Regions from separate parts of the Bradyrhizobium sp. 31Argb genome, predicted to be linked through region 2. Evidence: predicted binding sites of a transcription regulator. Region 2 holds the regulator's gene; each other region holds the start of a gene.
What was found. Region 2 encodes PhoB, which activates phosphate uptake and scavenging genes when phosphate is short. Its sites were predicted from a motif close to TGTCATNNANCTGTCAT; they were not measured.
Positions count from the first base shown of each region.

Region 1: AAFX91_RS13920 (alkaline phosphatase D family protein) is a predicted target of PhoB. The motif match lies at 9,781-9,797, and genes of this name have one in related genera.
Region 3: ppk2 (polyphosphate kinase 2) is a predicted target of PhoB. The motif match lies at 3,599-3,615, and genes of this name have one in related genera.

Region 1 is NZ_JBEGDB010000056.1:3,379-16,328, forward strand. Features, by position in the region: gene AAFX91_RS13865 (phosphatase PAP2 family protein) at 1-84, opposite strand, end outside; gene AAFX91_RS13870 (hypothetical protein) at 224-715, opposite strand; gene rlmN (23S rRNA (adenine(2503)-C(2))-methyltransferase RlmN) at 869-2,083, opposite strand; gene AAFX91_RS13880 (invasion associated locus B family protein) at 2,148-2,765, opposite strand; gene AAFX91_RS13885 (SDR family oxidoreductase) at 2,888-3,727, opposite strand; gene AAFX91_RS13890 (NADPH:quinone oxidoreductase family protein) at 3,817-4,791, shown strand; gene AAFX91_RS13895 (hypothetical protein) at 5,173-6,039, shown strand; gene AAFX91_RS13900 (TAXI family TRAP transporter solute-binding subunit) at 6,058-7,233, shown strand; gene AAFX91_RS13905 (YkvA family protein) at 7,236-7,619, opposite strand; gene AAFX91_RS13910 (4a-hydroxytetrahydrobiopterin dehydratase) at 7,732-8,031, opposite strand; gene AAFX91_RS13915 (TAXI family TRAP transporter solute-binding subunit) at 8,204-9,643, shown strand; gene AAFX91_RS13920 (alkaline phosphatase D family protein) at 9,862-11,400, shown strand; gene AAFX91_RS13925 (response regulator) at 11,503-11,874, opposite strand; gene AAFX91_RS13930 (Crp/Fnr family transcriptional regulator) at 12,091-12,852, shown strand.
Region 2 is NZ_JBEGDB010000201.1:316-12,870, forward strand. Features, by position in the region: gene argF (ornithine carbamoyltransferase) at 1-621, opposite strand, end outside; gene AAFX91_RS29420 (aspartate aminotransferase family protein) at 621-1,829, opposite strand; gene AAFX91_RS29425 (GcrA family cell cycle regulator) at 2,329-2,844, shown strand; gene phoB (phosphate regulon transcriptional regulator PhoB) at 2,965-3,672, opposite strand; gene phoU (phosphate signaling complex protein PhoU) at 3,791-4,507, opposite strand; gene pstB (phosphate ABC transporter ATP-binding protein PstB) at 4,519-5,331, opposite strand; gene pstA (phosphate ABC transporter permease PstA) at 5,337-6,182, opposite strand; gene pstC (phosphate ABC transporter permease subunit PstC) at 6,186-7,178, opposite strand; gene pstS (phosphate ABC transporter substrate-binding protein PstS) at 7,372-8,382, opposite strand; gene AAFX91_RS29460 (ATP-binding protein) at 8,526-9,824, opposite strand; gene AAFX91_RS29465 (lysylphosphatidylglycerol synthase domain-containing protein) at 9,857-10,912, opposite strand; gene AAFX91_RS29470 (hypothetical protein) at 11,225-11,521, opposite strand; gene AAFX91_RS29475 (OmpA family protein) at 11,521-12,555, opposite strand, start outside.
Region 3 is NZ_JBEGDB010000382.1:465-5,829, forward strand. Features, by position in the region: gene AAFX91_RS38010 (autotransporter domain-containing protein) at 1-2,525, shown strand, start outside; gene ppk2 (polyphosphate kinase 2) at 2,627-3,547, opposite strand; gene AAFX91_RS38020 (fumarylacetoacetate hydrolase family protein) at 3,854-5,023, shown strand.

The DNA of each region.
Region 1 (12,950 bases), on a different contig from region 2:
CAGGTCGAGTTCGGGAAAGAGCCCGAACAATAGCCCGATCACGACCGCAAGCCCCAGCGCGATGAAAAGTCCGGTCCGGTTCATGGCGCGCGGTTTAGCCGAGGCGATGGGGTATTGAAACCCTTTGCCGTCGTCATTCCGGGACGATACGAAGCATCGAACCCGGAATCTCGAGATTCCGGGTTCGGCTCTTTGAGCCGCCCCGGAACGACAGGGACAAATCTCACGGCTGCGGCCGGGATTGTGACGGCAGTGGCGGGGGCGGCGGCAATTTGCGCGGCGGCTCGCGCCAGGCGCCGGCGGTGCGGCCCGCAATCAGCCAGTACACCAGACCCGCGACGATGCCGGCGCCGGTCATGATCTCGAGATGGCGATGCACGATGCCCTCGAACTGGAACGTATCGGGGTCGAACGGAACCAGGCCAAGATAGCAGCCGGCCCCGACGATCGCGCCGCCGATCGCATAGGTCAGCGCGCCCCGGACATTGAAGGCTTCCGTGATCAGCACCACGATCAGCGCCGGCAACAGCGCGAATCCGGAAATGAAGATGAAGCCGAAGCCGAGCACGATGTTGATGGCGTTCTGATCGATCTGACCGGTGCCGATATCGCTGAATTCGGGATAAAGCACCGCCACGACGATGATCATTCCCGCCACCAGGCAGGAGGCCAGGAAGGCGAACAGGATCAGGAAGACGCGGCCGATCAGTGCCATGCTATTGCGCCGTCATTGCGAGGAGCGCAAGCGACGAAGCAATCCATGTCTCAGCAAGCGGAGGAATGGATTGCTTCGCGGAGCCTGTCATCGGGCGGCGCATTCGCGCCGACCCGGTGGCTCGCAATGACGGACTGCATGCCCACAAAATCATCAATCCGTCATCGCCATCGCGCGCAGCGCCTGGCGCTCGCGGGCGGAGAGTTTCTCCGTCTCCGATTTCAACTGGCCGCAGGCGGCGAGGATGTCGCGGCCGCGCGGGGTACGCACCGGCGAGGAATAGCCGGCGTTGAAGATATATTCGGAGAATTTCTCGATCTGCTCCCAGTCCGAGCATTCGTAACGCGTGCCCGGCCAGGGATTGAACGGGATCAGGTTGATCTTCGCCGGAATGCCCTTCAGCAGCTTCACCAGCAGCTTGGCGTCATCGAGCGAATCATTGACGCCCTTCAGCATCACATATTCGAAGGTGATGCGCCGCGCGTTGGAGGCGCCGGGATAGTCGCGGCAAGCCTGCAGCAATTCTTGAATCGGAAATTTGCGGTTGAGCGGCACCAATTCGTTGCGCAACTCGTCGCGCACGGCATGCAGCGAGATCGCGAGCATGACGCCGATCTCCTCGCCGGTGCGGATGATGTTCGGCACCACGCCCGAGGTCGACAGCGTGATGCGGCGGCGGGAGATGCCGATGCCTTCATTATCCGCAACGATGAGCAGCGCATCGCGCACCGCATCGAAATTGTAGAGCGGCTCGCCCATGCCCATCATCACGACGTTGGTGACCAGGCGATTGCCGTTCTCGCGGTCGGCCCAATCATTGAGGCGATCGCGGGCCACCATCACCTGGCCGACGATCTCGCCGGCGGTGAGGTTACGCACCAGGCGCTGCGTGCCGGTGTGGCAGAAGGCGCAATTCAGCGTGCAGCCGACCTGCGAGGAGACGCAGAGCGTGCCGCGGTCGGTCTCGGGGATATAGACGCATTCGACCTCATGCGGCTTCTCGAGCCGATCGCCGCTCGGCAGCCGCAACAGCCATTTGCGGGTGCCGTCGCTCGAGATCTGCTCGGCGACCACTTCGGGCCGGTCGACAGTAAAGTGCTTTTCCAGCTCGCTGCGCATGTCCTTCGAGACGTTGGTCATCTCGGCAAAGCTGTTGGCGCCGCGGAAATAGATCCAGTGCCAGAGCTGCTGGGTGCGCATCTTGCGTTGCGAGGCCGGCACGCCGATCTCGCCGAGGCGCTCGGTGATCTCCGCGCGCGACAGCCCGATCAGCGACGGCTTGGCCGGCGGCACGTAGGTCTCGAGCGGAACTTTCTCCACGAGCGCGGTGCTAGCGCGATCGCTCTGGCTGGTGAGGGTGTCGGTCATGGAACATCAAATAGGCCTTCCAGCAGGCGCTGGAAAGGCATGAATGCCGCTGTTTCCGAATGAACTAGCGCCTGCAGTCCTGCGCCAGCCGATCGAGCGCCTGCGACAGGCCCTTGAGCGAAAATGTGTCCGTCGTCTCGGTGCCCTTGGCCGAGACGCCCTTCACGGTGAGGTCCGCGGCCTTGCGCATGGCCTCGACCATGCGCTCTTCTTCCGCGGCGTTCTTGATCCAGAGCCCGTCGCCCTGGGTGTACATCGCATACGACCCGCCGCCGACTTCGAGTGTCGATTCCGAGCCGGGCTTCAGCGTGTAGCCGATCATGATCGAGACTTCGTTGACGACTTTTTCCGCTGGACGGGTCGAGACGAAGGCGTAGGCCGGATCGCGCGGGCGATTCGGCGGATTGGTTTTCGACGACGACGGTTTTGCCAGCGCAAAACACACCTTCTTGCCGTTCGGAGCCGCCGTGTAGGCGCCCCAGGTGCCGAACTGGCCGATCAGCGTCGGTTCGGCGCCACCGGCGGCAGCCGTCGCAGCAGCCTCCGGCTTGGCCGGGGCCGCAGACTTCGCCGCGCCCTTGGTGGCTGCTTTGGGGGAACCGCCCTGCGCCACGGCAAGGGAGGTCGTCCCGCAAAGCAGGGCGCTTGCAACCAGAGATGTCAGTATTTGCCGCACGGACAACTGGTTCCCCTATCATTGTGACTGGAAGATGGCCCAACCGGCGTCGTCCCCGGCGCGATGCAATAGCCGGAAAAGGCCTTTTTGGGAAGGTAGTTAGGGGAGTGGCGCGCGGTTCCGCCGCATTAACTTTTGGCACGCGAGGCGCGCTGCTGTTCCCACTGCGCGTCGGTCCATTGCAGGAGATCCTCGGCCCCGGAACTGCGCAAATGCGCGCCGCCGTCCTGCACCACCATCTCGCCATTGATATAGCTGGCCTGGTCGGAGATCAGGAAACTCGCGAGGTTGGCGAGCTCGCCGTGCTCGCCCGGACGGCCCAACGGGTTGCGGTACGCCCAGCCCTCCTCGCGCCCTTCGGGCCGGAGCTGGCCGGTCGCACCCGGCGTCGGGAATGCGCCCGGCGCGATCGCGACGGCGCGGATGCCCTTCGGCCCCCATTCCACCGCAAGGCTCTTGGTCATCGCCAGCACGGCCGACTTCGCCATCGCCGACGGCACGGTGAAGGCGCGCCCGGTGATCGTCGAGGTGGAGAGGATCGAGAGGATGACGCCTTTGTGCCTGCCCTCGATCCACCGCTTGCCCGCGGCGAGGGTGCAATACATCGTGCCGTGCAGCGTCGGCGCCAGGATCGCGTCCGCGGCGCGGAATGAGAGATGCTCGGTCTGCGCGATGAAGGTCGCCGCAGCGTTGTTGACGAGCACGTCGATCGGCGCCTCGCGCCAGATCGTGTCCATCATCGCATCCACCGCTGCGCCATCGCGGATGTCGCATGTGATCGTCGCAACCTTGGCGCCGAGATCGTCGCGCAATCTCGTCGCCGTCTGCTGCAGTAATTCCGTTTTGCGGCCGCAGATCACAAGTTCGGCGCCGAGCTCGGCGAAGCGTCGTCCCATCGCGGCGCCAAGACCGGAGCCGCCGCCGGTGACGAGGATCCGCTTGTGCGCGAGCAGGCTCTTTTCAAACATTGTTTGATCCCTCCGCATTGTATTGTCGCCCGGCTTCAAATCCGGCATGAAGCGAGCAGCCTTTCTGCGTCCGAAAATCAGGTGTGTCCATGAAAGCCATTCTCTGCACGCAATATTGCCAACCCGACGATCTCGTGCTGGCTGACGTGCCCGATCCCGTGGCCGGACCGGGCGAAGCGGTGATCGTGATCAAGGCCGCGGCTTTGAACTTCTTCGATATCCTGATGATCCAGGGCAAGTACCAGATCAAGCCGCCGTTCCCGTTCTCGCCCGCGGCGGAGGTCGCCGGCGTGATCGAGAGCGTCGGCGCTGGAGTGACCGACCTCAAGGTCGGCGATCGCGTGGTTGCCTCCTGCGGCCACAATGGCGCGCGCGAGAAGATCGCGCTGCCGGCGAATTCGATCGTGAAGATTCCCGACAATCTCGATTTCGATCGCGCCGCCGGGATCATCATCATCTACGGAACCGCGCTGCATGCGCTGGAAGATCGCGCAAACCCGAAGCCGGGCGAGACGCTGGCCGTGCTGGGCGCCGCCGGCGGCACGGGGCTTGCGGCCTGCGAGCTCGGCAGACTGATGGGCCTGAAGGTGATCGCCTGCGCTTCCTCGGACGAGAAGCTTGAGTTCGCCAAGCAGCACGGCGCCGAGCTGACGCTCAACTACGCCAAGGAAGATCTGAAAGACGGCCTGAAGGCGCTGACCGGCGGCAAGGGCGTCGACATCATCTTCGATCCCGTCGGCGGGACCTACGCCGAAGCCGCGCTCCGCGCCATCGCGTGGGAAGGCCGCTTTCTCGTCATCGGCTTTGCCGCCGGTGACATTCCGAAGATGCCGCTGAACCTCGCGCTGCTCAAAGGCTGCGACATCCGCGGCGTGTTCTGGGGCGCATGGACGCGGCTCAACCCCGAAAAGAACCGCAAGAACCTGCAGAAGCTCGTGCAGTGGACCGCCGAAGGAAAGATCTCTTCGCATGTCGACCGCACCTTCCCGCTGTCGCAAACGGCCGAAGCACTGAAGGTGCTCGCCGGCCGTAAGGCGATGGGCAAGGTGATCCTGCATCCGTGAACAGACGGCATGCGCCGTAAAATAAAAAGAAGATTTCACACGCCTGAGTTGTAGCGCCGGGCAGGTGCGGCGCTTCCACTTATGGATTCGCGCGCACTTACCTGAGTGGCTCGAATGCGCTTACCTATGTGAATAGATTGAGCGAGTCGGGTTCCGAATACGGAACTTATTCCCAAAGCGCCCAATTTTAATCCAGTGAATTGGGCATTTTTGCCCTAATCAAACCAAAATAAGTCCCAATTCGCTCTGATCAGGGCCGTTTTTTGGGCTCATTCGCAGTGCGTAAGTTCCCGTTAGCGGGCACTCGGGGAACGTCGACAACAAGCAAGAGACAACCAGGGATGCCCGTGCGTTGCGTATTGTGTAACGGGAAGCGTCAACATGGTGGATATTTCAGGACGCATGACGCCGAGGCAGGCGCATGACGCGGATTTCGACGATCCTGAGCTAGCAGAGTATCGCTACCAGCGGTCGCATCGAGCAGATACCGACATCGACAGAGACGAACCCGCTCCGCTGTTCCTTTCATACCCTCTCGACGAGGACAGCGGTGCGAAATACCAACGAGGTTCCCTTGAACGCTCGCTTGGCCGCTCTTTGCTCACGAGCGGTCTTCTCATCGCTGCCGCTGCGGCGGCCGCTGTTTTGCTGGTTTCCCTTGATGTCACACGCGACACCATGGTCGCCGCCAAGACGTGGCTGCTGGGCACTTCGCAGGTGCATGCGCGAACCGTCATAGCAGCACTCCCGCAACCCGTGAGCGAGCCGGTACCGCCGCCGCCAACCAAGGCAGCTCCGCCGTCGCGCGAGCAGATCACGGCGGCCTATCAGGAGGCGATCAAGGGCGGCCAGGTTGTGGTCGGGCCATCACCATCTGTCTCTGCCACTCCACCAGCACCGTCTGCCGCTCCACCCGCGCCGTCGGCAGCGCCACAAGCGGCACCGCCCGCTACGCCGCAGGCAAGACAGGTCAGTCCCGACGAGCTCAGCGCCCTCATGAAGCGGGCGAACAGCCTGCTTGCGATCGGCGATATCCCAGCCGCACGGCTGCTGCTCGAACGCGCCGCCGATGCGCAGGAAGCCGACGCGGCGCTGCTGCTGGCGCGGACCTACGATCCCCTGGTGCTGGGAACGAAGGATGCGCGCGCGATCACGCCCGATCCGGCTCAGGCGCGGATCTGGTACCGCCGGGCGGCCGAGCTTGGCTCGCAGCACGCCCAGCAACGTCTCACACAAATGCAAGACTGAACCTTTTTGGGGTAACACATGCGACGCTTGTTTGGAGTGGCGTTATTCGCCCTGACGATGATTTGCGGCCCGGCAGTACGGGCCGAGGAAACCGAATATGACCCGGCCAAGGTCAGCGACAGCCTGAGAGCCATCTTCCAGTTCGGCTCGGTCGCCACCAAGCAGAGCCTGAACGCCAACACGGTGACGTTGATCACGGGTACGATCGGCGGCACCTACGTCCAGTTCGGCGCCGACCTCGCTTCCGTGCTCGACGACGGCAACAAGTTGCGCGTACTGCCGATCGTCGGGCGCGGTTCGGTGCAGAGCGTCGCCGACATCCTGTTCCTGCAGGGCGTCGATCTCGGCATCGTCCGCGCCGACACGCTCGACTATCTCGAACGGAAGGGCTTTGCGAAGGACATCAAGAAGCAGTTCGCCTATGTGACCAAGCTCTACAACGAAGAGATGCATGTCGTCGCGCCGAAGACGATCAAGAGTTTGAAGGATCTCGAGGGCAGGATCGTCAGCGTCGACCTGCCCAATGGCGGCACCTTTGTCACCGCACTGACGGTGTTCGAGCGGCTCGGGATGAAGGCGAAGTTCGTCTATATCGAGCAGCGCATCGCGATGGAGAAGTTGAAGGCCGGTGAAATCGACGCCGTGATCGTGACCGGAGGCAAGCCCTACAAGTCGGTCAGCACATTCAACAATGATGGCCGCTTCCACCTCGTCACCGTCAACTATGACAAGCCGCTGCAGAACGACTATCTGCCGGCGACGCTCATCTCAAAGGACTATCCGAACCTGATTTCGGATCAGGAGCGCGTCGACACCATCGCCGTTCCCGCCGTGCTCGCGGCCTATAACTGGGCGCCGAACACGGAACGCTCGCGCAAGCTGGCGCTGTTCGTGGATGCTTTCTTCACGAAATTCCCGACCTTCCAGAACCCGCCGTTCCATCCGAAATGGAAGGAGGTCTCGCTGGCCGCGCCGCTGCCCGACTGGACCCGGCTGCCGGCGGCCAAGCAATGGCTTGAGAAGCACAGCGTGGAAGCCGTGACGCGCAGTCGCTTCGACGAGTTCCTGAAGCAATCGCCGGCCGCAGCCAAGCTGCAGACGGACTCCGACAAGGAGGCGCTGTTCAAGCAGTTCCAGGCATGGGAAGCGGAGAACACCGCCCGCGCGCAGGTGCGCACGGGCGAGAAGCGCTAGATCTACGACTCCTCCGCCGTCTCGATGCCGCGCTTCAGCGCAGCACGGGCGGCTTCGCGGTGCTCCGGCGTGATGTGGCTTGCGACCACGCGGATCGCGGTCGCCAGGATCGCGGCATCATCGGTGAAGCCGAGAATCGGCATCACGTCCGGCACGAAGTCGAACGGCAGGATGAAATAGGCGATGGCGCCGAGCAGCGCCGCCTGCACATGGCGCGGCGTCTCCTTGTCGAAAGCACAATAATAGGCCGCCAGCAGGTCTTCGGCGAAAGGCAGTTTCGCCACCACCCGCTTCAGCTTGATCCAGAAACGCCGTCGCACGCTCTCGCGGTCCTGCGCCAGCCGATCGGCCGGCTCGAAACCGACAGTGTGTTCGGATGATGTCATCGGAAGAAGCTCCCTCGGACCACAGCCCGCCAAGCGGTCCCGCGATCCCTGACGCAAAAGGTGGGGACCTCCCGCCTGCCCTGCAAGATCGTCCAAGGAGAAGTCGCCTCTCTCAGCCAGCCTGCTTGGCGATCGCCTCCATAGCCCTGGCCAATTCGATGTCGCGCGCCGTGACGCCGCCGGCGTCATGGGTTGCAAGCACCACATCGACCGTCTTGTAGACGTTCCTCCATTCCGGGTGATGGTCGCGCTTCTCCGCGATCAGCGCGACGCGCGTCATGAAGCCGAAGGCCTCGTTGAAATCCCTGAACGTGAAAGTCTTGGCGATCGCCTCACGTCCCGGCACCTCGGACCAGCCGGATAGTTCCTTCAGCGCAGATTTCCGCGCCTCCGCCGACAACCGTCCTGCCATGGCAAACCTCCATCTCGCTCGCTCACACCCTAACACCGGCAGCCATCAGCGGGATCCATGCTCACGACGCGGCCGCAAAGCGTGTCCTATCGCCGCTGGTAACCATGACGGGATTGTAACCTAGGCGCTGCCGGAATTTTGTTACAATGCGGAGGATAAACGCGTCGGCAGGATGACCCAGAACCTCAAACGGCTGTTTGCGCGATCGATGACCGAGCCTGACTTCGTCGCCGCTCCAGCTTCGCCGCCGCGTTCGGCGCGGCGTCGGCTGAGTTTCGTGATGATCGCCGGCGCGCTTGCCATCATTGGCGCACTGGCCGCCGGCTATTACTTCGCGATGCGGCCGGTGAACCTCAGAATCGCGGTCGGCCCCACCAACAGCGACGACCTCAAGGTGGTCCAGGCGCTGGCCCAAGCCTACAACCAGGGCAACAGCCAAATCCGCCTGCGTCTTCTGCAGACCGACGGCGCGGTGGCCAGCGCCGAGGCGTTGGCCGACGGCAAGGCCGACCTCGCCATTATCCGCGGCGATCTGGATGTCCCCAGGAATGCGCAGGCGGTGGCGACGCTGCGCAAGAATGTCGTGGCGATCTGGGTGCCGCCGCAGGGCAAAGGCAGGGGCAGGAAAGCCGCGCCAAAAATCACCAAGATCGCGCAGCTCGCCGGCCACCGCGTCGGTGTCGTCGGCCGCACGCCCGCCAACGTCAACCTCCTGAAGGTGATCCTGCAGCAATATGGCGTCGACCCCGCCAAGGTCGAGATCGTCCAGTTTTCCGCCAATGAGACGGCCGAGGCGATCAAGAGCCAGAAAGCGGACGCCTATCTCGCCGCCGGACCCGTCAACAGCAAGATCACGACCGATGCGATCGCAGCCTCGACCCGCGGCACGCCGACCTTCCTCGCCATCGACGCGGCGGAAGCGATCGCGCAGAACCATCCCGCCTATGAAGCCTCGCAAATCCCCGCCGGCTCGCTCGGCGGCGTCGACCGGCCTGCGGACGAGGTCAAGACCATCAGCTTCTCGCACCATATCGTGGCGCGCAGGGGCATTTCCGAATCCACCATCGCCATCTTCACCCGGCAGCTCTTCTCGATCGGGCAATCGCTGAAGAACGATTTCCCGCCGGCTGCCAGGATCGAGACACCGGACACCGACAAGGACGCCACGATTCCCGTGCATCCTGGGGCTGCGGCTTTCGTCGATGGCGACGAGAAGACCTTCCTCGACCGCTACAGCGATTACATCTGGTGGGGACTGATGCTGGTGTCCGCGATGGGTTCGGCCGGCGCCTGGTTTGCCGGTTACCTGAAAAAGGACGAACGCAGCATCAACACCTCGCAGCGCGACCGGCTGCTCGACATGCTCGCCGCCGCACGCCACAGCGACTCGATGGAAGAGCTCGACCAGATGCAGGCGGAAGCCGACAACATCCTGCGCGATGCGCTCGCATGCTACGAGCACGGCACAATCGAGGAAGGCACGCTGACCGCCTTCAACATCGCGCTCGAGCAGTTCCACAACGCCGTCACCGACCGCAAGCTGCTGTTGATCAGCATGCCGCAACACCTGCAGCGCGCCAGCGCGCAATTCCGCGCGGCAGGGACCGCTTAGCCAAGGCGGGATACTCGACGCCCCGTCATTCCGGGATGCGCCGAAGGCGCAGGCCCGGAATCCATCGGGCCGCGAACGACGTGGATGAATGGATTCCGGGCTCACGCTTCGCGTGCCCCGGAATGACGGCTAGGAGCCGTAATCGCTTCGTCATAGAATCCTTCTAGGTCTGTTGCGACATTTCGGCGCATCCGGCGCCGGGCCGACGGAGGCTTGCCATGACGATCAGGATTTCCCGCCGAAAATTCCTCTCTTCAGCCGCGGCTGGCGCCGGCGTCATCGCGATGCCCCACCTGTCCCGCGCCGCTGACCGGCCGGCCGTCACCCATGGCGTGCAGTCCGGCGATGTCGGGGTTGACGGCGGCGTGGTCTGGGCGCGCGCCGACCGGCCGTCGCAGATGATGGTCGAGGTCGCAACCACCGAATCCTTCAAGGACGCGCGCGCGCTGCCGCCGATCGCGGCGCTGCCCGAAAGCGATTTCACCGCCAAGATGCTGCTGGAAAACCTGCCCTCGGGCCAGGACATCTTCTACCGCGTCCGCTTCCGCGACCTTGCCCATGTCAACGTCACCGGCGAGCCCGTGGTCGGCCGCTTCCGCACCGCGCCCGCCGACCGGCGCGATGTCACTTTTGTTTGGGGCGGCGACGTCGCCGGCCAGGGCTGGGGCATCAATCCCGACGACGGCGGCATGTTCACCTTCGCCACCATGGGCAAATACAAGCCGGATTTCTTCCTGCATTCCGGCGACACCATCTATGCCGACGGCGTCATTCCGTCCGAGGTGAAGCTCGCCGACGGCAAGCTGTGGAAGAACCTCACCATCCCGGAGAAGGCCAAGGTCGCCGAGACGCTCGACGAATACCGCGCGGCGCACAAGTACAACCTGCTCGACGAGCATGTGCGCGCGTTCAATGCGGAAGTGCCGATCTTCGTGCAGTGGGACGACCACGAGGTCACCAACAACTGGTCACTGTCAAAACAGCTTCCTGCCGCCTACAAGGAGCGCGACATCAACGTGCTGGCGGCGCGCGCCTTCCACGAGATGTATCCGATGCGCGAAAGCATCGTCGAGCCGGGGCGCGTCTATCGTACGCTGAGCTACGGACCGCATCTGGACGTGTTCATGCTGGATGAGCGCAGCTATCGCGGACCCAACGGTCCGAACCAGCAGACCAGCTATGGCCCCGATGCCTATTTCCTCGGCCCGGACCAGCTCGCCTGGCTGAAGCGCGGACTGCTCAACTCGCGCGCCACCTGGAAGGTGATCGCCTCCGACATGCCGCTCAGCCTCATCGTCTATGACGATGCGGCCAACAGCAAGGGCTCCGAAGCGTTCGCGCAAGGAGACGGCCCGCCGCGCGGCCGCGAACTCGAGATCGCCGAGATCCTGCGTTTCATCAAGACCGCCGGGATCGTCAACACCGTCTGGCTCACGGCGGATGTGCACTACGCCGCCGCGCACTACTACAATCCGAACAAGGCGCAGTTCCAGGACTTCGATCCGTTCTGGGAATTCGTCTCCGGCCCGCTGCATGCCGGCACGTTCGGCCCCAACGAGCTCGACAACACGTTTGGACCCGAGGTGAAGTTCATCAAGGCGCCCGGCGCCGACAAGCAGAACCTGCCGCCATCGGCGGGCATGCAGTTCTTCGGCCACGTCAAGATCGACGGCGCAACCGGACAGATGACAGTAACCTTGCGCGACCGCGCCGACGTCGCGCTGTGGTCAACCACGCTCGACCCGAAGCCGGTGTAGGAAGGCTGCCTGTAGCCCGGATGGAGCGCAGCGAAATCCGGGACGGTCCATCGGCGAACTCGAGACCCCGGATTGCGCTGCGCTCCATCCGGGCTACAGATCTTAGACCCGCCTTCGCAGTGCTGCTTCCAGCGCTTCGCTTGAGCACGGCTTGACCAGGCGCGGCTTGTCGGCCAGCGCGGCGGGAAGGCGGACATCGGCGCCATAGCCGGTGACGAAGACATAGGGGATCTGTAGCGCGCCGAGCTCTTCGGCGAGCGCAAAGGTGTTCTCGCGGGCCAGCACGACATCCAGCAGCGCGAAGTCGGGCCGGCGATAGGCGATGATCTGAAGCGCTCGCGCGACGCTGGTCGCCGTCCGCACCGTCTTCACCCCAAAGCCGAGGATCGTGTCCTCGAAATCGAGGGCGATGATCGGATCATCCTCGACGATCAACACGTCGGAGGGCATGCCGTTGAAGAGGGCGGGTTCCATGAGCGTGCCAAGTCCTGTGTTGAAGGTCCTGTCTTGAAGGATTGATCTGATCGCCGGTGATGAGCCGGCCATCGGCACGCTGCCGGCGCGTCGCCCAAGCACACCGGCGGTTCCCTTATCGAAACGCACCACACCGGGATCCCGTCGTCTGTTCACTTGTGCACACAACAGGAGGAACGGGTTGACTATCGTCGCGGTTGGTGAGGGGGAGACCCGATGCTTCAACAACGCAGCCAACCGGACAGAGCAGACCGGCCCTTTAACAACCTGTTGCGCCGTCTGAGCGACGCCGATTATGGGCTGATCGCACCGCACCTCGCGCGCGCCGAGGCCAACGCCAACGACCTGCTTTACAACCCCGGCGACGACGTCGAGACTGTGTATTTTCCCTGCGGGCCCGGCCTCGTCTCCTACCTCGTGACCAACGAGGACGGCCGCGACGTCGAGACCATTCTGGTCGGCCGCGAAGGTGCTGTCGGTGGCGTCGTCAGCCAGGGATTTCTTCCCGCCTATACCCGCATCATCGTCAAATTCGGCGGGCCGTTCGTGCGGATGACGGTCGGCAGGCTGGAAGCGGCCAAGCTGAAATCGCCCTCGATCCGCAACGTGTTCGCGCGCTATGCCGATTGCATGCTGGCGCAGATCTTCCAGTCGACGGCCTGTAACGCAATCCACTCGATCGAGCAGCGCACCGCCAAATGGATCATCTCGGCGATGGAGCGCACCAATGGCAACGGCGCCGTGCCGCTCACGCATGAGCAGCTCGCCACCCTGCTGGGGGTGGGCCGCAGCTATGCCAGCCGCGTGATTCAGTCCTTCAAGGCCGAGGGCGTGCTGGAGACGCGCCGCGGCGCGATTCTGGTCCGCAACCTCGATGTCCTGCGGCTCCGCTCCTGCCTGTGCAACGAGGCCGTCAAGGACCACTTTGAGGAGGTGCTCCGCGGCGTCTATCCGAGCAAGGAAGAGGAAACCGGATAGCGGGATCCCGGTAAGATATCGGCGGTTGCCGGAACAACCGGCAGGGTTCGAAAAACGGCCGGTAACCGGCAAACAACGCATTGTTTTTTGACGGTTTC
Region 2 (12,555 bases):
CACGATCGGCGCCTGGGTCGCCTTGATCCAGTCGCGCATCGCCTTGTTCGGCGCGAGCTGCGGCGGCGTCGCGATGTTGAGGGCGAACTTGAAACGCTCGGCGGCATGCGCCCAGGACGCCAGCACGTTGTTGTCGTCACCGGTCCAGGCCACGGTCTTGCCCTCGATCGAACCGCGACGCTCCTCGAACGTCATCAGGTCGGCCATCACCTGGCAGGGATGCGAGCGGCGCGTCAGCCCGTTGATCACGGGGACGGTCGCATGCGCGGCAAGCTCGAGCAGCGCATCGTGGTTGAGGATGCGGATCATGATCGCATCGACATAGCGCGACAGCACCCGCGCGGTATCGGCGATGGTCTCGCCACGGCCGAGCTGCATCTCGGCCCCGGTGAGCATGATCGATTCACCGCCAAGCTGGCGCATGCCGACATCGAACGACACCCGCGTGCGGGTCGAGGGGCGCTCGAAGATCATCGCCAGCGTCTTGCCTTCGAGCGGCTTCGTAGCCCTCTCATGCGCCTTCAGTCTCGCCTTCATGGCGGCGCCGGCGGCGAGCATGGCGCGCAGCTCGTTGAGCGACATTTCGTTGATGTCGAGGAAGTGACGGGGTGCCTTGCTCATCATCCCGCTGCCTTCTTCGACGGTCCACTTGAGAGCGCGGTGCAGGCGCGCTCGAGGCAACCGATGGCGTGCTCGATCTCGGCCTCGCCGACGATCAGCGGCGCGAGGAAGCGCACCACATTGTCGCCGGCGCCGACCGTGAGCAGCTTCTGCTCGCGTAGGGCGGTGACGAGGTCGCCGGAGGGCACCACGGCCTTGACGCCGATCAGAAGCCCCTCGCCGCGCACGTCCGCGAGAATGGACGGATAGCGGTCGACCACGGAGGCGAGCTTCTGCTTGAGCAGGAGCGACATCTTCTGCACGTGATCGAAGAAGCCGGGCTGCAGCATCACATCGAGCACGGCGCTGGCGGCCGCGACCGCGAGCGGGTTGCCGCCGAAGGTCGAGCCGTGCGAGCCCGGCGTCATGCCGGACGCGGCTTCCGCGGTCGCAAGGAAGGCGCCGATCGGAAAGCCGCCGCCGAGCGCCTTGGCCAGCGACATCACATCGGGAGTGACCCCGATGCGCTTGTAGGCGAAGAGATCGCCGGTGCGGCCCATGCCGGTCTGCACCTCATCGAAGGCGAGCAGGAGACCGTGCTCGTCGCAAAGCTGGCGCAGCGCCTTGAAGAAGGCCGGCGGCGCAGAGCGCACGCCGCCTTCGCCCTGCACCGGCTCGATCAGGATGCCTGCCGTCTGCGGACCAATCGCGCGTTTCACCGCTTCGATGTCGCCATGCGGCACCTGGTCGAAACCGTCCATCGGCGGGCCGAAGCCCTCGAGATATTTGGCGGCGCCGGTCGCGGCCAGCGTCGCGAGCGTGCGGCCATGGAAGGCGCCTTCGAAGGTGACGATGCGATAGCGCTCCGGATGCCCCTTCGAGAAGTGATAGTGACGCACGACCTTGATCACGCCTTCCATCGCTTCCGCGCCGGAATTGCAGAAGAACACGAAGTCCGCAAAACTCTGCTCGCACAGCCGCGCGGCAAGCTTCTCGCCGTCCGGGCTCTTGAACAGGTTCGACATGTGCCAGAGCTTCGTCGCCTGCTCCTGCAGCGCCTTCACCAGATGCGGATGGGCATGGCCGAGCGCGTTCACCGCGACGCCGGAGGTGAAGTCGAGATAACGCTCGCCTTTGGTCGAGATCAGCCAACAGCCTTCGCCGCGTTCGAAGCCGAGATCGGCCCTGGCAAAAACGGGAAGCAGATGCGACGTGGCGCTGTCGGTCATGGCGATCACTGAAGGGTTTTAGACAAGCCTTTCAGATGAGCCCTGGCGGCGTGCAGCGATGCAGACACGCGGCTGGAGCTCATCCAGCGAAAACAAAACGTGCCGCCTTTGCAGGGCGGCACGTAAAGGCATTCTATGCGCGCGGCGGGTGCTGTCAATCGCCACGAAGCCGCCAGGCTGCGCTGCAAAGTACCGGGTAATCCGCGGGTTTCCAGTGTAGTGGAAAAGCCCGATTGCAATCCCTAAATGTCGGAACATGTGGACGCATAGGCGCGGACTCTTGCGCCAGAGTCACGCCATATTGTAGCGTCTGGCCTGTCGGGTACGACATCTCGTGCGGCAGTTTTGATCCCTAGAGTCCTTTGTGTGCGGCGTACACGTTCGGGTGCGGTTTTCGTGCCCGGCGAGCCTTAAGGGATTCTGCCCGCAGGGATTTTTGAGATTAGGCATCGCAGCGCTGTCCCAGGATCGGCCGGCGCAACGCGAAGGGAAAGATGCGATGACGGTATTGACCTGGTCCGACGAACGCGTCGAGCAATTGAAGAAGCTCTGGGAAGCCGGGCTCTCGGCCAGCCAGATCGCAGCGGAACTCGGCAACGTGACGCGCAATGCAGTGATCGGCAAGGTGCACCGGCTCGGCCTCTCGGGTCGCGCCAAGAGTCCAGCCGCCACCGCACCGCGGCAGCGCAAGGCGCGTCCCGCACAGCCGATGATGCGCGTGGCGCGTCCGGTCTCCCGCGGCAACACCGCGCTCGCGCACGCCTTCGAGGTGGAGGTGGAAGCGGACCCTATCGCCTACGACAATGTGGTGCCGATGAGCCAGCGGCTGTCGCTGCTCGAATTGAACGAGGCCACCTGCCACTGGCCGGTCGGCGATCCCTCGAGCCCGGAATTCTTCTTCTGCGGCGGCAAGGCGCTTCCCGGCCTTCCCTATTGCGCGCACCACTCCCGCGTCGCCTACCAGCCGGCAGCGGACCGCCGCCGTCCGACGGTCAAGCCGTCACACGGCAAGTAAGCCGACGACAGATCGTAGCCCGGGTGAAGCGCAGCGTAACCCGGCAATGCTGTATCGGCAGGTCCAAATTTCCCCGGGTTACGCTTCGCTGCACCCGGGCTACGGATTGAGGTCGCCGAGTTACGACTGCTCGGCCTTCGCGAAGCGATCATCCAGCGCGTAGCCCGCGCCGCGGACGGTGCGGATCGGGTCCTGCTCGCGGCCGGGATTGAGCAATTTGCGCAGGCGGCCGATGTGGACGTCGACGGTGCGCTCGTCGATATAGATGTCGCGCCCCCAGACGCTGTCGAGCAACTGCTCGCGGCTGAACACGCGGCCGGGATGCTCCAGGAAGAACTCCAGCAGGCGATATTCGGTCGGGCCGAGATCGATCGGACGGCCCGAGCGCGCGACGCGACGCTTCTCGCGGTCGAGCTCGATGTCGCCATAGGTGAGCACGGTGGCGAGCCGCTCCGGACTTGCCCGACGCAACAGGCCCTTCACCCGCGCCAGCAGTTCAGGCACCGAGAACGGCTTGACGATGTAGTCGTCGGCGCCGGTCGCCAGTCCCCTCACGCGCTCGCTTTCCTCGCCGCGCGCGGTCAGCATGATGATCGGGAGCTGCTTGGTCTCCGGCCGCGCCCGTAGACGGCGGCACAGCTCGATGCCGGAGAGTCCCGGCAGCATCCAGTCGAGCACGACAAGGTCGGGAATGCGTTCCTTGAGCCTTGTGTCCGCATCATCTCCACGGGCGACCGTTTCGACATCATAGCCTTCTGCATCGAGATTGTAGCGCAACAGCGTCGTCAGCGCTTCTTCGTCTTCGACCACCAGAATGCGTGCGCTCATCGGCTTGGCTTCTCCTATAGCGGGATGACTCTCTGCCTGAATCGTCATCCCACTCTTCCTTTGATGTTTTGAGCAGGATCTTCTTCGGAAAACCGGCTTCGACTTTCCTGGATGTGCTCTAGTTGCCCGGAACGGTCGTGGCGAACGTCGTCATATCCCCCTTCGGCCGCTTGTCGGTCATCTGCTGACCCTCGATCATGTAGAACACCGTCTCCGCGATGTTGGTGGCGTGGTCGCCGATCCGCTCGATGTTCTTGGCGCAGAACATCAGGTGGATGCAGAACGAGATGTTGCGCGGATCTTCCATCATGTAGGTGAGGAGCTCGCGGAACAGCGAGGTGCAGATCGCGTCCACCTCCTCGTCGCTCTTCCAGACGTTCATCGCGGCCGGCAGATCGTGCGCGGCATAAGCGTCGAGCACGGACTTGACCTGCGACAGCACGAGGTCGGTCATGTGCTCCAAGCCGCGGATCAGCTTCAGCGGCTGGAAGTCGTTCTCCAGCGCGGCGACGCGCTTGCCCATGTTCTTGGCGAGGTCGCCGATCCGCTCGAGGTCGGTCGCCACCCGCATCGCGCCGACGATCTCGCGCAGGTCGACGGCCATCGGCTGGCGGCGGGCGATCGTCAGCACGGCGCGCTCTTCGATCACGCGCTGCAGGCTGTCGATCTCGATGTCGGAAGCGACGACACGCTTGCCGAGCGCAATGTCGCGGCGGATCAGCGCATCGACGGATTCGGTGATCATCCGTTCGACCAGCCCGCCCATCTCCGCGACCAGACGGGTCAGTTCCTGAAGATCGCTGTCGAACGCCTTGGCGGTATGTTCAGAAGCCATGATGTCCCTCCTCAACCGAACCGGCCGGTGATGTAGTCCTGGGTGCGACGATCGCTCGGCGAGGTGAAGATCTTGCTGGTGTCGTCAAACTCGATCAGTTCGCCCAGATACATGAACGCGGTCTTGTCGGAGACGCGCGCCGCCTGCTGCATGTTATGCGTGACGATCGCGATCGTGTAGTCCTCCGACAGCTCCTGGATCAGTTCCTCGACCTTGGCGGTCGAGATCGGATCGAGCGCCGAGCAGGGCTCGTCGAACAGGATCACTTCGGGCCGCACCGCAACCGTGCGGGCGATGCACAGACGCTGCTGCTGGCCGCCGGAGAGGCTCAGGCCGGAGGCGTTGAGCTTGTCCTTGACCTCGTTCCACAGCGCGCCGCCGCGCAGCGCTTTCTCGACTCGGCCGTCCATTTCGGATTTCGAGATCTTCTCGTAAAGGCGGATGCCGAAGGCGATGTTCTCATAGATCGTCATCGGGAACGGCGTCGGCTTCTGGAACACCATTCCGATCCGCGCCCGCAGCAGGTTGAGATCGAGCTTGGGGTCGAGAATGTTGGTCTGGTCCAGCATCAGTTGGCCGGTGGCGCGCTGGCCGGGATAGAGGTCGTACATCCGGTTGAAGATCCGCAGCAGCGTTGACTTGCCGCAACCGGAAGGACCGATGAAGGCGGTGACGCGGTTGGTGCCGAGCGCCAGGTTGATGTTCTTCAGCGCGTGGTGCTCGCCGTAATAGAAGTTGAGGCTGCGTGCCGTCACCTTCGGCGGCGCTTCCGGCAGCGATTTCTGGGGAATGGCCGCGCTCGGGCTGGTCGTCGATACGGTCATATCGGTCATTTTGCGCTCCTTTCGGCGCCGAGGATGCGCGCGCCGATGTTGAGCGCGAGCACGGTCAAGGTGATGAGCAGGGCCCCGCTCCAGGCGAGCTCTTTCCAATAGGCGTAGGGGCTCTGCACGAAGTTGTTGATGGTCACCGGCAGGTTCGCCATCGTCTTGGTCAGGTTCAGGCTGAAGAACTGATTGGACAGCGCGGTGAACAGCAGCGGCGCGGTCTCACCGGCGACGCGGGCGGTCGCCAGCAGCACGCCGGTGATCAGGCCGGAGCGCGCCGCACGATAGGCGATCCGCTTGATCACCAGCGAGCGCGGAAGGCCAAGCGCGGAGGCCGCCTCCCGCAGCGGGTTGGGGACGAGCAGCAGCATGTCCTCGGTGGTGCGCAGCACGACGGGGATGACGATCACCGCCAGCGCCAGACAGCCGGCCAGCGCGGAGAAGCCGCCCATCGGCACGACGACCGCGCCATAGATGAACAGGCCGATGATGATCGACGGCGCGCTCAAGAGGATGTCGTTGATGAAGCGGATCACCGAAGTGAGCCGGTCATGCTTGCCGTATTCGGCCAGATAGGTGCCGGCAAACAGGCCGAGCGGCGCGCCGATGCCGACACCGATCACGGTCATGATCACCGAGCCGACGATCGCGTTCAGGAGACCGCCATCGGTGGAGCCGGGCGGCGGCGTGTTCTTGGTGAAGACATCGAGGCTGAGGCCGGCGAGGCCGTTGTAGAACAGCGTGAACAGGATCAGCGCCAGCCAAGTCACCCCAAACGCGGCAGCGGCGATGCAAAGCCCGCGGATGATGATGTCGTTGCGACGGCGAGACCTGTAAATCGGATTCATGGCTCAGTTCCCCGCCTTCTTTTCCAGACGCATCAGCATCAGTCGCGCACAGGCGAGAACAATGAACGTCAGCACGAACAGCAACAGGCCGAGCAGGATCAGGCCCGATTGGTGCAATCCGTCACTCTCGGCGAATTCGCTGGCGATCGCCGCCGAGATCGTCGTGCCCGGCGCGAAGATCGAGGAGGAGATGCGGAACGAGTTGCCGATGATGAAGGTCACGGCCATGGTCTCGCCGAGTGCGCGGCCGAGGGCCAGCATGATGCCGCCGATCACGCCGACGCGGGTATAGGGAATCACGACGTTGCGGACGACTTCCCAGGTGGTGCAGCCGACCCCGTAGGCCGCCTCCTTCAGGACCGGCGGCACTGTCTTGAACACGTCGACCGAGATCGCCGTGATGAAGGGCAGCACCATGATCGCCAGGATCAGCGCGGCGTTGAACAGGCTGAGATAGGACGGCGGGCCGCCGAACACCGCGCCCAGCAGCGGCACGCCGTCGAACAGGCGGATCATGAACGGCTGGAAGGTGTTGGCGAGGAACGGGCCGAGCACGAAGAAGCCCCACATGCCGTAGATGATCGAGGGGATGCCGGCCAGGAGCTCAATCGCGATGCCGATCGGGCGGCGCAGCCATTGCGGGCAAAGCTCGGTGAGGAAGATCGCAATGCCGATGCCGACGGGAATGGCGATCAGCATCGCGATGATAGAGGTGATGAGCGTGCCATAGATCGGCCCGAGCGCACCGAGCACCGGCGGATCGGCCGACGGCGCCCAGCGTTGCGTCGACAGGAAGGCGAAGCCGTATTCCTTCATCGCCGGCCAGGCGCCGGCAATCAGCGAAAGAATGATGCCGCCGCCAAGGATCAGGAGCACCGAAATCGCGCAGGCCCGGGTGATCCAGTAGAAGGTGAGGTCACCGAGTTTGAAGGCGCTGAGGGCCTTGGCACGATCGTAAGGTCCGGAGGCTGCCATTACGTCGCTTTGAACGGCCATGTCTGCCACGCCAATCCCCTGTGTTGACTGATACAATAGAAGGGTCGCTTCTTGTCGAGCGATCTTGCCGACGAGTTTATCCGGCGCCGCTTCTGGGTCCGAGGACCAGACCCGGAACCCCTTGGGATTCCGGGATCACTTGCTGCACTCGCGCCCCGGAAGATGACGGGGCGCGAGGCTCTCGATGCGAGGCTCAGCTCTTGATGTCCGAGGCCCAGGTCTTTTCGATCAGCTTGACGACCGCTTCCGGCATCGGAATGTAGTCGAGCTCCTCGGCGGCCTTGCCGCCCTTCTCGAACGACCACTTGAAGAACTTGATGGCTTCGCCCGAAGCCACCTTATCCGTCGGCTCCTTGTGCATCAGGATGAAGGTCGCCGCGGTGATCGGCCAGGACGCATCGCCCGGCTGGTCGGTCAGGATCACGTAGTAGCCCGGAGCCTTGGCCCAGTCCGCGTTGGAAGCAGCAGCCTGGAACGCAGCAATGGTCGGCTGCACGGTCTTGCCCGCCTTGTTGACCATCGCGGCATAGGTCAGCTTGTTCTGCTTGGCGTAGGCGTATTCGACGTAGCCGATGGCGTTCTTGGTCTGGCTGATGTTGCCGGCAACACCCTCGTTGCCCTTGGCGCCAACGCCAACCGGCCACTCGACCGCAGTGCCCGAGCCGACCTTGGACTTCCAGTCGGCGTTCGACTTGGAGAGGAAGTCGGTGAAGTTGAAGGTGGTGCCCGAACCGTCGGAACGGCGGACCACGGTGATGGCGTCAGAGGGCAGCTTCAGCTTCGGATTGAGCTTGGCGATCGCCGCATCGTCCCACTTGGTGATCTTGCCGAGATAGATGTTGCCGATCACTTCGCCCGACAGCACGAGCTCGCCCGGCTTGATGCCTTCGAGGTTCACGACCGGCACGATCGCGCCCATCACCATCGGCCACTGGACGAGTCCGTCCTTCTCGAGCTGCTCGGCCTTCAGCGGCGCATCGGTGGCACCGAAGGTCACGGTCTTGGCCTGGATCTGCTTGATGCCGGCGCCCGAGCCGATCGACTGATAATTCAGCCCGTTGCCCGTTTCCTTCTTATAGGCGTCCGCCCATTTGGAATAGATCGGGAACGGAAATGTCGCGCCCGCGCCAGTGATATCGGCCGCGAAGGCCGACGTCGAAACGGCCACCAAGCCGGCAGCGACGATTGTCCTAAAGAAATTCATGGGGTGGTCTCCAATCCTGTGAGCGAAGCGCCGGATGCGCCCGATCGCGCTCACGCCGGTCCGTTTAGGAGCGGTCGATGCTCGTTTTACGAAGGTTGGGTGACAGTTGGATGACACATTCAAGCAATTGAAATTGCTTGACTTTATGCCGCTGCGGCGGTCTTCACCTGGGGAAAACAGGCGGTAAAAGTAGCGCCGTTTTTCGGCACGCTTTCGATCAAGAGACGGCCGCGATGACGGTTAAGAATATGTTTCACCAAGGATAATCCGAGCCCGGTTCCGCCCTGGAGGCGGCTGTCGCCGACGTCGACCCGGTAGAAGCGCTCGGTCAGCCGCGGCAGGTGTTCCGGGGCGATGCCGGGACCGAAATCCCGCACCAGGACCCGGATCTCCGGGGCACCCTCGCCGGAGGCGGCCTCCTTGAGCGAGACGATCACCCTGCCGCCGGAGGCGCCGTATTTCAGGGCGTTCTCGATCAGGTTTTCGAACAGCCGCAACAGCTCCTCGCGGTCGCCCGCGATCATGACCGGCGTCTCGGGAAGCTGGATCTCGATCACGACCTGCCGCTCGCGCGCCAGCGGCTCCAGGCCGTCGGCGACCTGGCGGATGATCGGGATCAGGTCGACGCAGGTGTCGGGGCGGACATGGGCCGAGAGCTCGACCCGCGACAGCGACAACAGATCGTCGATCAGCCGCGCCATCCGGGTGGCCTGGGTGTGCATGATGCCGAGGAAGCGCTCCCGCGCCCGCGGATCGTCCCTGGCCGGTCCCTGCAGGGTGTCGATGAAGCCCGACAGCGCCGCGAGCGGCGTCCGCAATTCGTGGCTGGCATTGGCGACGAAGTCGGCGCGCATTTCCTCGACCCGGCGCAGCGGCGTCAGGTCGTGGAAGGTCATCAGCATGCATTTGTCGGTGCCGCCGAACAGGGTCGGCACCGGCACCGGCGTGATCACCAATTCCATCCAGCGATCGACCGGGACATGATCGAGATAGGTGGCGCGCCGCGGCTCGGTGGTGGCGATCGCCTCGCGCAGCGCGGTGATGATCTCCGGCGACCGCAACGCGAATTGGGCCAGCTCGTTCTTGCGCAGCGCCGGCGCCAACTGGGCCGCTGCGGCATTGAGATGGATGACGCGCCCGGCGCGGTCGAGCAGCACCGCCGGGTCCGGCATGCCGGCGACGACGGCGGCAACCGCCCCGTTCTCGACCGGGTTGACGCTGCGGGTATCCTCGCGGGAGGCCGCCACGTCGTGCAGGCGCCAGGGCACCAGCGCCGCGGCGGCGATGCAGAGGAACACCGCAAAAGCGCGGATCAGCGAGAGCTCATCGAGCGCGACCAGCACGCTGAGCGCCAGCCCCGCCGCAAGCAGCACAATAGCCGAGTGCCGCAGCCGGTCGGGCCACGGCGAGAAGAAGGAGGAAGAGGATTCGTGAAGGGCCATTGAGCCGGCTTCTTCCTGTTCAGGCGGCGGCGTCAGGCGCTCGTGTCTCCGCGCTCGCGGACATAAACGGCCTCATGCCGCGGTTTGGCGTCGGAGCCAGCTCCCAAATGGCGCAGGCGCTTGATTCGCGCTCCGAGGATAAGCTCCCGAAACGTCAGCAAGATTACAGATATGACAAAAGGTGAAATATAGTAGAGCATCCGGAACAAAAGCATCCCGCCGAGCAGGTCCTCGCGGTCCATCTGCCAGAGGCCGACCAGCATGGCGGCGTCGAACACGCCGAGGCCGCCGGGCGAGTGGCTGGCAAAGCCCAGTAGCGTCGCCGAGACGAAGATGACGGCCACCACGACAAAGCCGAGATTGGGCTCGTCCGGCACCAGCACGTACATCGCCAAGGCGCAGAACCCGAGGTCGATGATGCCGATGCAGATCTGCAAGAGTGTCAGCGGCCCGCCCGGCAGCGTCACCGTCCAGGGCCCGCGCCCGACCACCCGCGGCTGGGTCCAGACCCAGACCACATAGGCCACCAGCGCGACGATGATCGTGAATGCCGCGACCCGATTGAGCCAGGGCGGAAGCTGATCGATCGAAGCGGCGGCCTCCGGATGATAGGCAATCCCGATGCCGAGCACGGCGGCATTGCCGAGCCAGAAGGTCAGCCCGGCCAGGAAGCAGATCTTGGCGACGTCGATCGCGTTCAGCCCCCAGGCCGAATAGATGCGGTAGCGCACCGCCCCGCCGGTGAAGACGCTGGCGCCGACATTGTGCCCGATCGAATAGGAGGTGAAGGCGGCGAGCGCATTGATGCGGTAGGGAATGTGGCTGTGGCCGATCGCACGCACCGCGAACAGGTCGTAGAAGGTCAGCGTGAAATAGCCGGCCGCCACGAACAGCGCCGCGAGGGCGATCTGGCGCGGCTCGGTGCTTTTGATGGCCTCGAGCACCTCGTTGGTGTCGATGCCGCGCAGCATGTGATAGAGCACGTAGCACGCGATCGCGATGACCGTGATACTGATCGCAACGCCCAATTTGTGCAGGACCTGCTTCTGGCGCAGAAACGCGATCGCCTTGCGGATTGCTTCCAGCATCTAGACCTCGAATTGCGATCCCGCGACGACGGCTACCGGGCGAACCCCGCCGACGCTCCGCTGTTCCCTTCCGCCTGTCGTAGCGCGTTTCGGGTCGAAGTGGAATTCGTCTGGCGACGATAAAACGCGCATCTTCAACACATTAGGGGGAGTTCATGACAGCAGGTGCACAGTTTTGCTGCATTCTCGCCGATCCGACAAGGAGTTGACACGCAGGCGCGGGCCGTGGCCAGCCCACCACCGATGCGACCGAACGTCCCGGCAGCAGCCATCGGGAGCACGAAACCCGCCTGGCAGCCGCAACTCGCCACCTCATCTGGCCGGCTGGCTGCGCGACACCACCCAGTCACGCAGCCACGATCCCACCAGGCATCCGGCGAGATAGAGCGCGAACATGATCAGGAACAGGTCGAGCCAATAGCCGAAGCGGCCGGGAACGATGTGGCCGAGCGCAAGGGCGATCAGGATCGCCGCAAGCAGCGCCAGCCATCGCGCCAGCTTTCGTGACACCCCTTCCCCGCGCTGCACCACCGATATCCAGCCCATCGCAAGGCCGATCAACAGCGCCGCGAGCAGCCAACCCCAGAAGAACGTCGCCAGATAGGCCATCACTTCACCACGAAATCGATGCGGCGGTTCTGCGCCTTGCCTTCTTCGCTGTCGTTGCCGGCAAGCGGCTGCGTGGCGCCATAGCCGACCGCCTGGAAGCGCGTCGCCGGCAGGCCCGCTTTGACCAGATAGTCCATCACCGCCTCGGCGCGCCGTTCGGAGAGCGCCTGGTTGGCGCTCTCGTCGCCGTCGCTGTCGGTGTGGCCGGCGATCTCGATCGTGGCATTCGGGCAGCGCAGCGCGGTCTCGGTCAGGCGATCGAGCAGGCCCACGGAATCCGCGGAGATATCGGCCTTGCCCGATTCAAAGCGGATCCTCGCCTTCGACAGCAGCTCGGTGAAGAGCTGCTGGCACACGGTCGCATCCACCGGGGAGGCCGCCGGCTTCACCGAAATGTCGGCCTTGTATTGCCAACCTTGCGGAAAATCCCGGCCGAGGCCGGCGCGAATCTGGTTGGCGGCGGCATCATAGAAGGCGTCGCCCGACAGCTTGACTTGGCGATCGGTCACCACGAGCGTGCCGGTCGACAGCCGCGATAAGGCGCCGAGCGCCGGCACCACGGCGTTGGCAAAGCCGGAAGGAGCGCCCACGCTGGCCTTGAGGTTGTCGACGACCTTCTCCGAGAAGAACTTGCGTCCGGCGGCCGCGACGAGCGCGGCGTGAGCGTTGTTGTCGGGCACATTGCCGGTGAGCGTCAGCGTCACCGCGACCGGATCCTTGTAGGCCTGGAAGATGTAGGGCGGCGCCTTGATGTCATTGGCTGCGACCGAATAGCCCTCGGGCAGATTCCGCAGCGCCGCCGCGATCGCCTCGCGCCCGCCGAGCTCGCGCGCCATGCCGGACAGGTTGACCTTGGTATCGGTCAGCGTGATCTTGCCATCCTTCAACTTGCCGATCTGGTCGAGCAGCAGCAGCGCCGCGCTGTCGAAGCGCGGCGGCGCGCCGCGCGCGAGCGACATCTGGTCGGCAACTTCGACGCCGCCAAGCATATTGCGGGCCGCTTCGAGCAGCTTGCCCTTGCTCGACGGTAACGG
Region 3 (5,365 bases), on a different contig from region 2:
ACGGTATCTTCGTCGCAGGCAACAGCACGGTGACCAACGCCGGCACGATCACGACAGGCTTCACCTCTTCGCCCACGGCCGGCATCTTCGCGATCAACGACAACAACACCATCACCAACACTGCGGGCGCCAGCATTACGGTCGGCCACGACGCCGCGGGCATTGCTGTGCAGGGCAACAACGCGGTGATCAGCAACGCCGGCTCGATCACATCAGACGATTTCGGCATGGCTATCATCGCAGCCGGCGACAACACGAAGATCACCAACAGCGGCACGATCAACGTCGGCATGTTGGGCTATGGCATTATCTCGTTCCCGCTCTCCCTCGGCGCGTCCGGCACCATCACCAACACAGGCAGCATCGTCGGCGGCGACAGCACCACAGGCATCTTCGCGGTCGGCGATTCCCTCACCGTCACAAACGCGGGCACGATCACCGTCGGAAACAACGCGCCGGCCGCCGGCATCGAAGTCTCGACTGCCGGGTCTGCCGGCAGCAATCAGGTCGTCAACACCGGGACCATCAATGTCGGTAGCGACGCCGTCGGCATCGTGGTCAACGGTGGCGGCTCCGTCTTCAATTCGGGCACCATCAACGCCGCCACCGGTTTCGCTGCGATCGAGTTCTGCGGCTGCGGTTTCGGCACCCCCAATGTGCTGACGCTCGGCCCGGGCAGCGTCATCCACGGCCTGGTGTTCGGCAACGGCGGCGACACCTTCCAGCTCGGCGGCACCGGTACCGGCACGTTCGACCTCAGCCTGATCGGACCGGGAAATCAGTATGATGGCTTCTCGACCTTCAACAAGGTCGACAGCTCGAAATGGACCGTGACTGGCACCGGCGCGCAGGACTGGAATGTGCTCGGCGGCACGCTCGCAGTCGATGGCGTCATCAACGGCAGCGTGGCGGTCAGCGCCGGCGGCGTGCTCTCGGGCGTCGGCACGGTCGGCAACACCGCGATCGCGAGCGGCGGCGCGTTCATGCCGGGCAATGCGGTGCCGGGTGCTTCCACCACCGTTGCCGGCAATCTCGCACTGCAGTCCGGCGCGCTCTATCTGGTGCAGCTCAGCTCCACCACGTCCTCCTTCGCCCATGTGACCGGCACGGCTACGCTCGCCGGTTCGGTCGGCGCCAGCCTTTCGCCCGGCAGCTCGGTTTCGAAGCGGCCCTATACGATCCTGACCGCGGATGGCGGCCTTGGCGGGACGACATTCGGCGGCCTCAATGTGGCCGGCCTGCCGGGCGGCCTGACGGCGGCGCTGAGCTATGACGCGACCAATGTCTATCTGACGTTCGGTCTCGACTTCGGCGCCGGGTCCAATCTCAACATCAATCAGCACAACGTCGCTGGCGCGCTGACCAACTTCTTCAATGCCAATGGCAGCATTCCCTTGCCGTTCGCATCGCTGACGCCGGCCGGCTTGACGCAAGCCTCGGGCGAGGTGGCGACGGGATCGCAGCAGGCGACCTTCAACGCGATGAACCTGTTCCTGGGATTGCTGACCGATCCGTTCATCGCCGGCCGCAACGGCGGCCTCAGTGACGGCGCGGGCGCAATGCCCTTCGCCGATATGGACGGCGCCAACGCCTACGCCTCAACCCGCATGGCGCGCAGCAAGCGCGAACGCGATGCCTACGCCGCCGTCTATCGCAAGGCACCCGCCGCGCCGCCGGGCTTCGACCCGCGCTGGAGGGTGTGGGCTGCAGGCTTTGGCGGTTCGCAGACCACGGACGGCAACGCCGTGCTCGGCTCGAACAACGCGAGCAGCAGCGTCTATGGCACCGCTGTCGGTTTCGACTATCGCGTCTCGCCGTCGCTGCTCGCGGGCTTTGCGCTTGCCGGCGGCGGCACCAATTTCAGCGTCAACGGCCTGGGCTGGGGCCGCTCCGACCTGTTCCAGGCCGGCGCATTCGCGCGCACCACCACGGGCCCGGCCTATCTCTCCGCCGCATTCGCCTATGGCTGGCAGGACGTCACCACGGACCGCTTCGTCACCGTCGCAGGTGTCGATCACCTCCGCGCCGAGTTCAACGCCAACACCTATTCTGGCCGGCTCGAAGGCGGTTATCGCTACGCCACGCCGTGGCTGGGCCTCACGCCCTATGCGGCGGCGCAGGTGACGACCTTCGACCTGCCGAACTATGCCGAGGCCGTGGTCTCCGGAGCCAGCACCTTTGCGCTGAACTACACCGCCAAGAGCGTCACCGACACGCGCACCGAGCTCGGCCTGCGCGCGGACAAATCCTTCGCCGTGGAGGACGGAATAGTGACGCTGCGCGGCCGCGCCGCCTGGGCGCATGACTTCAACCCGGACCGTGCCGCGAGCGCCGTGTTCCAGACGCTGCCGGGCGCAGCCTTCGTCGTCAACGGCGCGGCGCAGGCGCATGATTCCGCGCTCACCACGGCATCGCTGGAGATGAAGTGGCTGAACGGCTGGTCCGCGGCCGGAACCTTCGAAGGCGAATTCTCCGGCATCAGCCAATCCTACGCCGGCAAGGGCGTGGTGCGCTTTTCCTGGTAGCCAGAAAGCGTAGGGTGGGCAAAGCGCAGCGTGCCCACCATCCACGGTCGGTGCAAGAAAGGTGGGCACGCTGCGCTTTGCGCACCCTACAACGCGTTCCGTCAGAACGCTGCCGGAACGTACATCTCCGGCGGGATCGGGCCGCGGTGATAGTCGGGATTGCGGACGCGCGGCGGCAGCGCAACCGCGATGTGCTGCACCGATTGATACGGAATCTGGCTGAGCAGATGCGAGATGCAGTTCAGCCGGGCGCGCTTCTTGTCCACGGCATCGACGATCCACCACGGCGAGTCGGGCAGGTGGGTGTGCTCCAGCATCGTCTCCTTGGCCTTGGTGTACTGCTCCCACCGCGACCGCGCCTCGACGTCCATCGGGCTCAGCTTCCACTGCTTCAGCGGATCCTGGATCCGCATCGTGAAGCGGAATTGCTGCTCGTCGTCGGTGATCGAGAACCAGTATTTGATCAGGATGGTGCCGGAGCGGATCAGCATGCGCTCGAACTCCGGCACCGACTTGAAGAATTCCTGGTATTGCTCGTCGGTGCAGAAGCCCATCACACGCTCGACGCCGGCGCGGTTGTACCAGCTACGGTCGAACAGCACGATCTCGCCGCCGGCCGGCAGATGCGCGACATAGCGCTGGAAGTACCATTGGGTCCGCTCCCGCTCGCTTGGTGCCGGTAGCGCCGCGACGCGGCAGATGCGCGGGTTGAGGCGCTGGGTGATGCGCTTGATCACGCCGCCCTTGCCGGCGGAGTCGCGGCCCTCGAACAGGATCACGACCTTCTTCTTCTCGTGCTGCACCCAGTCCTGCAGCTTCACGAGCTCGCCCTGCAGCCGTAGCAATTCCCGGAAATAGAGTTTGCGATCGAGCACAGGCAGGCCCGCCCGTGCAGCGTCGTCGAGATCGTCCAGCCGCATATCGTCGAGTTCGAGCTCGAGTTCCTCGTCGAGATTGTCGGCGATTTCCTGGTTGATGCGCTCGCGCAGGGCGGCTTCGTCGATCGGAGTGGATGTGGTCATGGAGTGCTGTCTCTCGGCTGCTCACAGTCGGGATGTGGAGTGCCGGAATTGACGATGCTTGTGTGACATCGGAATGACGAGCGTCTCACACTGGCGTCGCAGGCGTGCTAAGAAGCTCCGCTGTTGCCCGTCATGCCCCGCGAAGGCGGGGCATCCAGTAAACGCTGGCGCTTGTGGCTTGGCCGAGAGGCTGGCGTTTACTGGATCGTCCGCCTGCGCGGACGATGACGGCGGAGTGGGAGCGGCGACTGAGGGAGCCTCAGCCGTTGTTGCTGGCCAAAAACGAAAAGGATGGGAGATAGCCTAATGATCACGCTGACTGCCAAAGACATCCTGCCGGAGGACGGCACCAACGGCACGCTGGTCGGGCGCGTCTGGTTGCCACGGCGTGACGGACCTGCCGTGGTCGCCGTGCGCAGCGACGGTGTGTTCGATGTGACCGCGCGCTTTCCGACCGTCAGCGCATTGTGCGAGGAGAGCGATCCGGCCGCCGTGCTGCGCACCATCAAGGGCGAGCCGCTCGGCGAGCTCGACAGCATTGCGGCCAACACGCCGCCGGATCGCCGCGATCGGCAAAAGCCGTGGCTGCTCGCGCCGCTCGATTTGCAGGTGTTGAAGGCCGCCGGCGTCACCTTCGCCATTTCGATGCTGGAGCGCGTGATCGAGGAGCGGGCACGCGGCAATCCCGCTTCCGCCGAGGCCATCCGCAAAGAGGTGGTGCGGCTGGTCGGCGACGATTTCTCCAAGCTCAAGCCCGGATCGGAGGAGGCGATGCGGCTGAAGCAGGTGCTGATAGAGCAGCAGGCCTGGAGCCAGTACCTGGAGGTCGGCATCGGCCCCGACGCGGAGGTCTTCACCAAGGCACCGGTGTTGTCCTCGGTCGGGACCGGCATGGATGCCGGGTTGCATCCGAAATCGACCTGGAACAATCCGGAGCCGGAGGTCGTGCTCGTCATCTCGAGCCGCGGCAACATCGTCGGCGCCACGCTTGGCAACGACGTCAACCTGCGCGATTTCGAGGGACGCTCGGCGCTGCTGCTCTCCAAGGCCAAGGACAACAACGCCTCCTGCGCCGTCGGCCCGCTGCTCCGCCTGTTCGACCGCAGCTTCTCGCTCGACCGTGTGCGCAACATGGATGTCGGCCTGACCGTGAAAGGACTGGACGGCTTCGTCCTCGAAGGCCACTCGTCGATCAGCAAGATCAGCCGCGATCCGACCGACCTCGTGGCGCAGACCATCGGACCGGTCCATCAATATCCTGATGGCTTTGCGCTTTTCCTCGGCACCATGTTCGCGCCCGTAAAAGACCGCGATGCGCCGGGCCAGGGCTTTACCCACAAGCGCGACGACATCGTCACGATTGCAGCACCCGAGCTCGGCAAGCTCGTCAACCGCATGCGCTCAAGCGACGAATGCGAACCCTGGACGTTTGGTATCTCCGCATTGATGAAGAGCCTCGCAGTCCGTGGTTCGTAGTCCGTAGGGTGGGTTAGCGAAGCGTAACCCACCACTTCTCGAGCCTCAAACTCCGCCGTCATTCCGGGGCGTGCGCAGCGCGAACCCGGAATCCATTTCACCACGTGTTCTGCGGCTGGATGGATTCCGGGCTCGATGCTTCGCATCGCCCCGGAATGACAGCCCCGTCATTGCGAGCCAACGGGTCGCGCGAACGCGCGCCCGGTTGGCTCGCAATGACGATGTGGATGCAATGGGTGCGACATAACAACCCGACGGGCAAATCAGCAAAAATCTGTCCAGCCCTCGCGCAAAAAACATTCCGCTTTCGCCGTCGGGCAAATCAGTGATTTAACTCCGCGC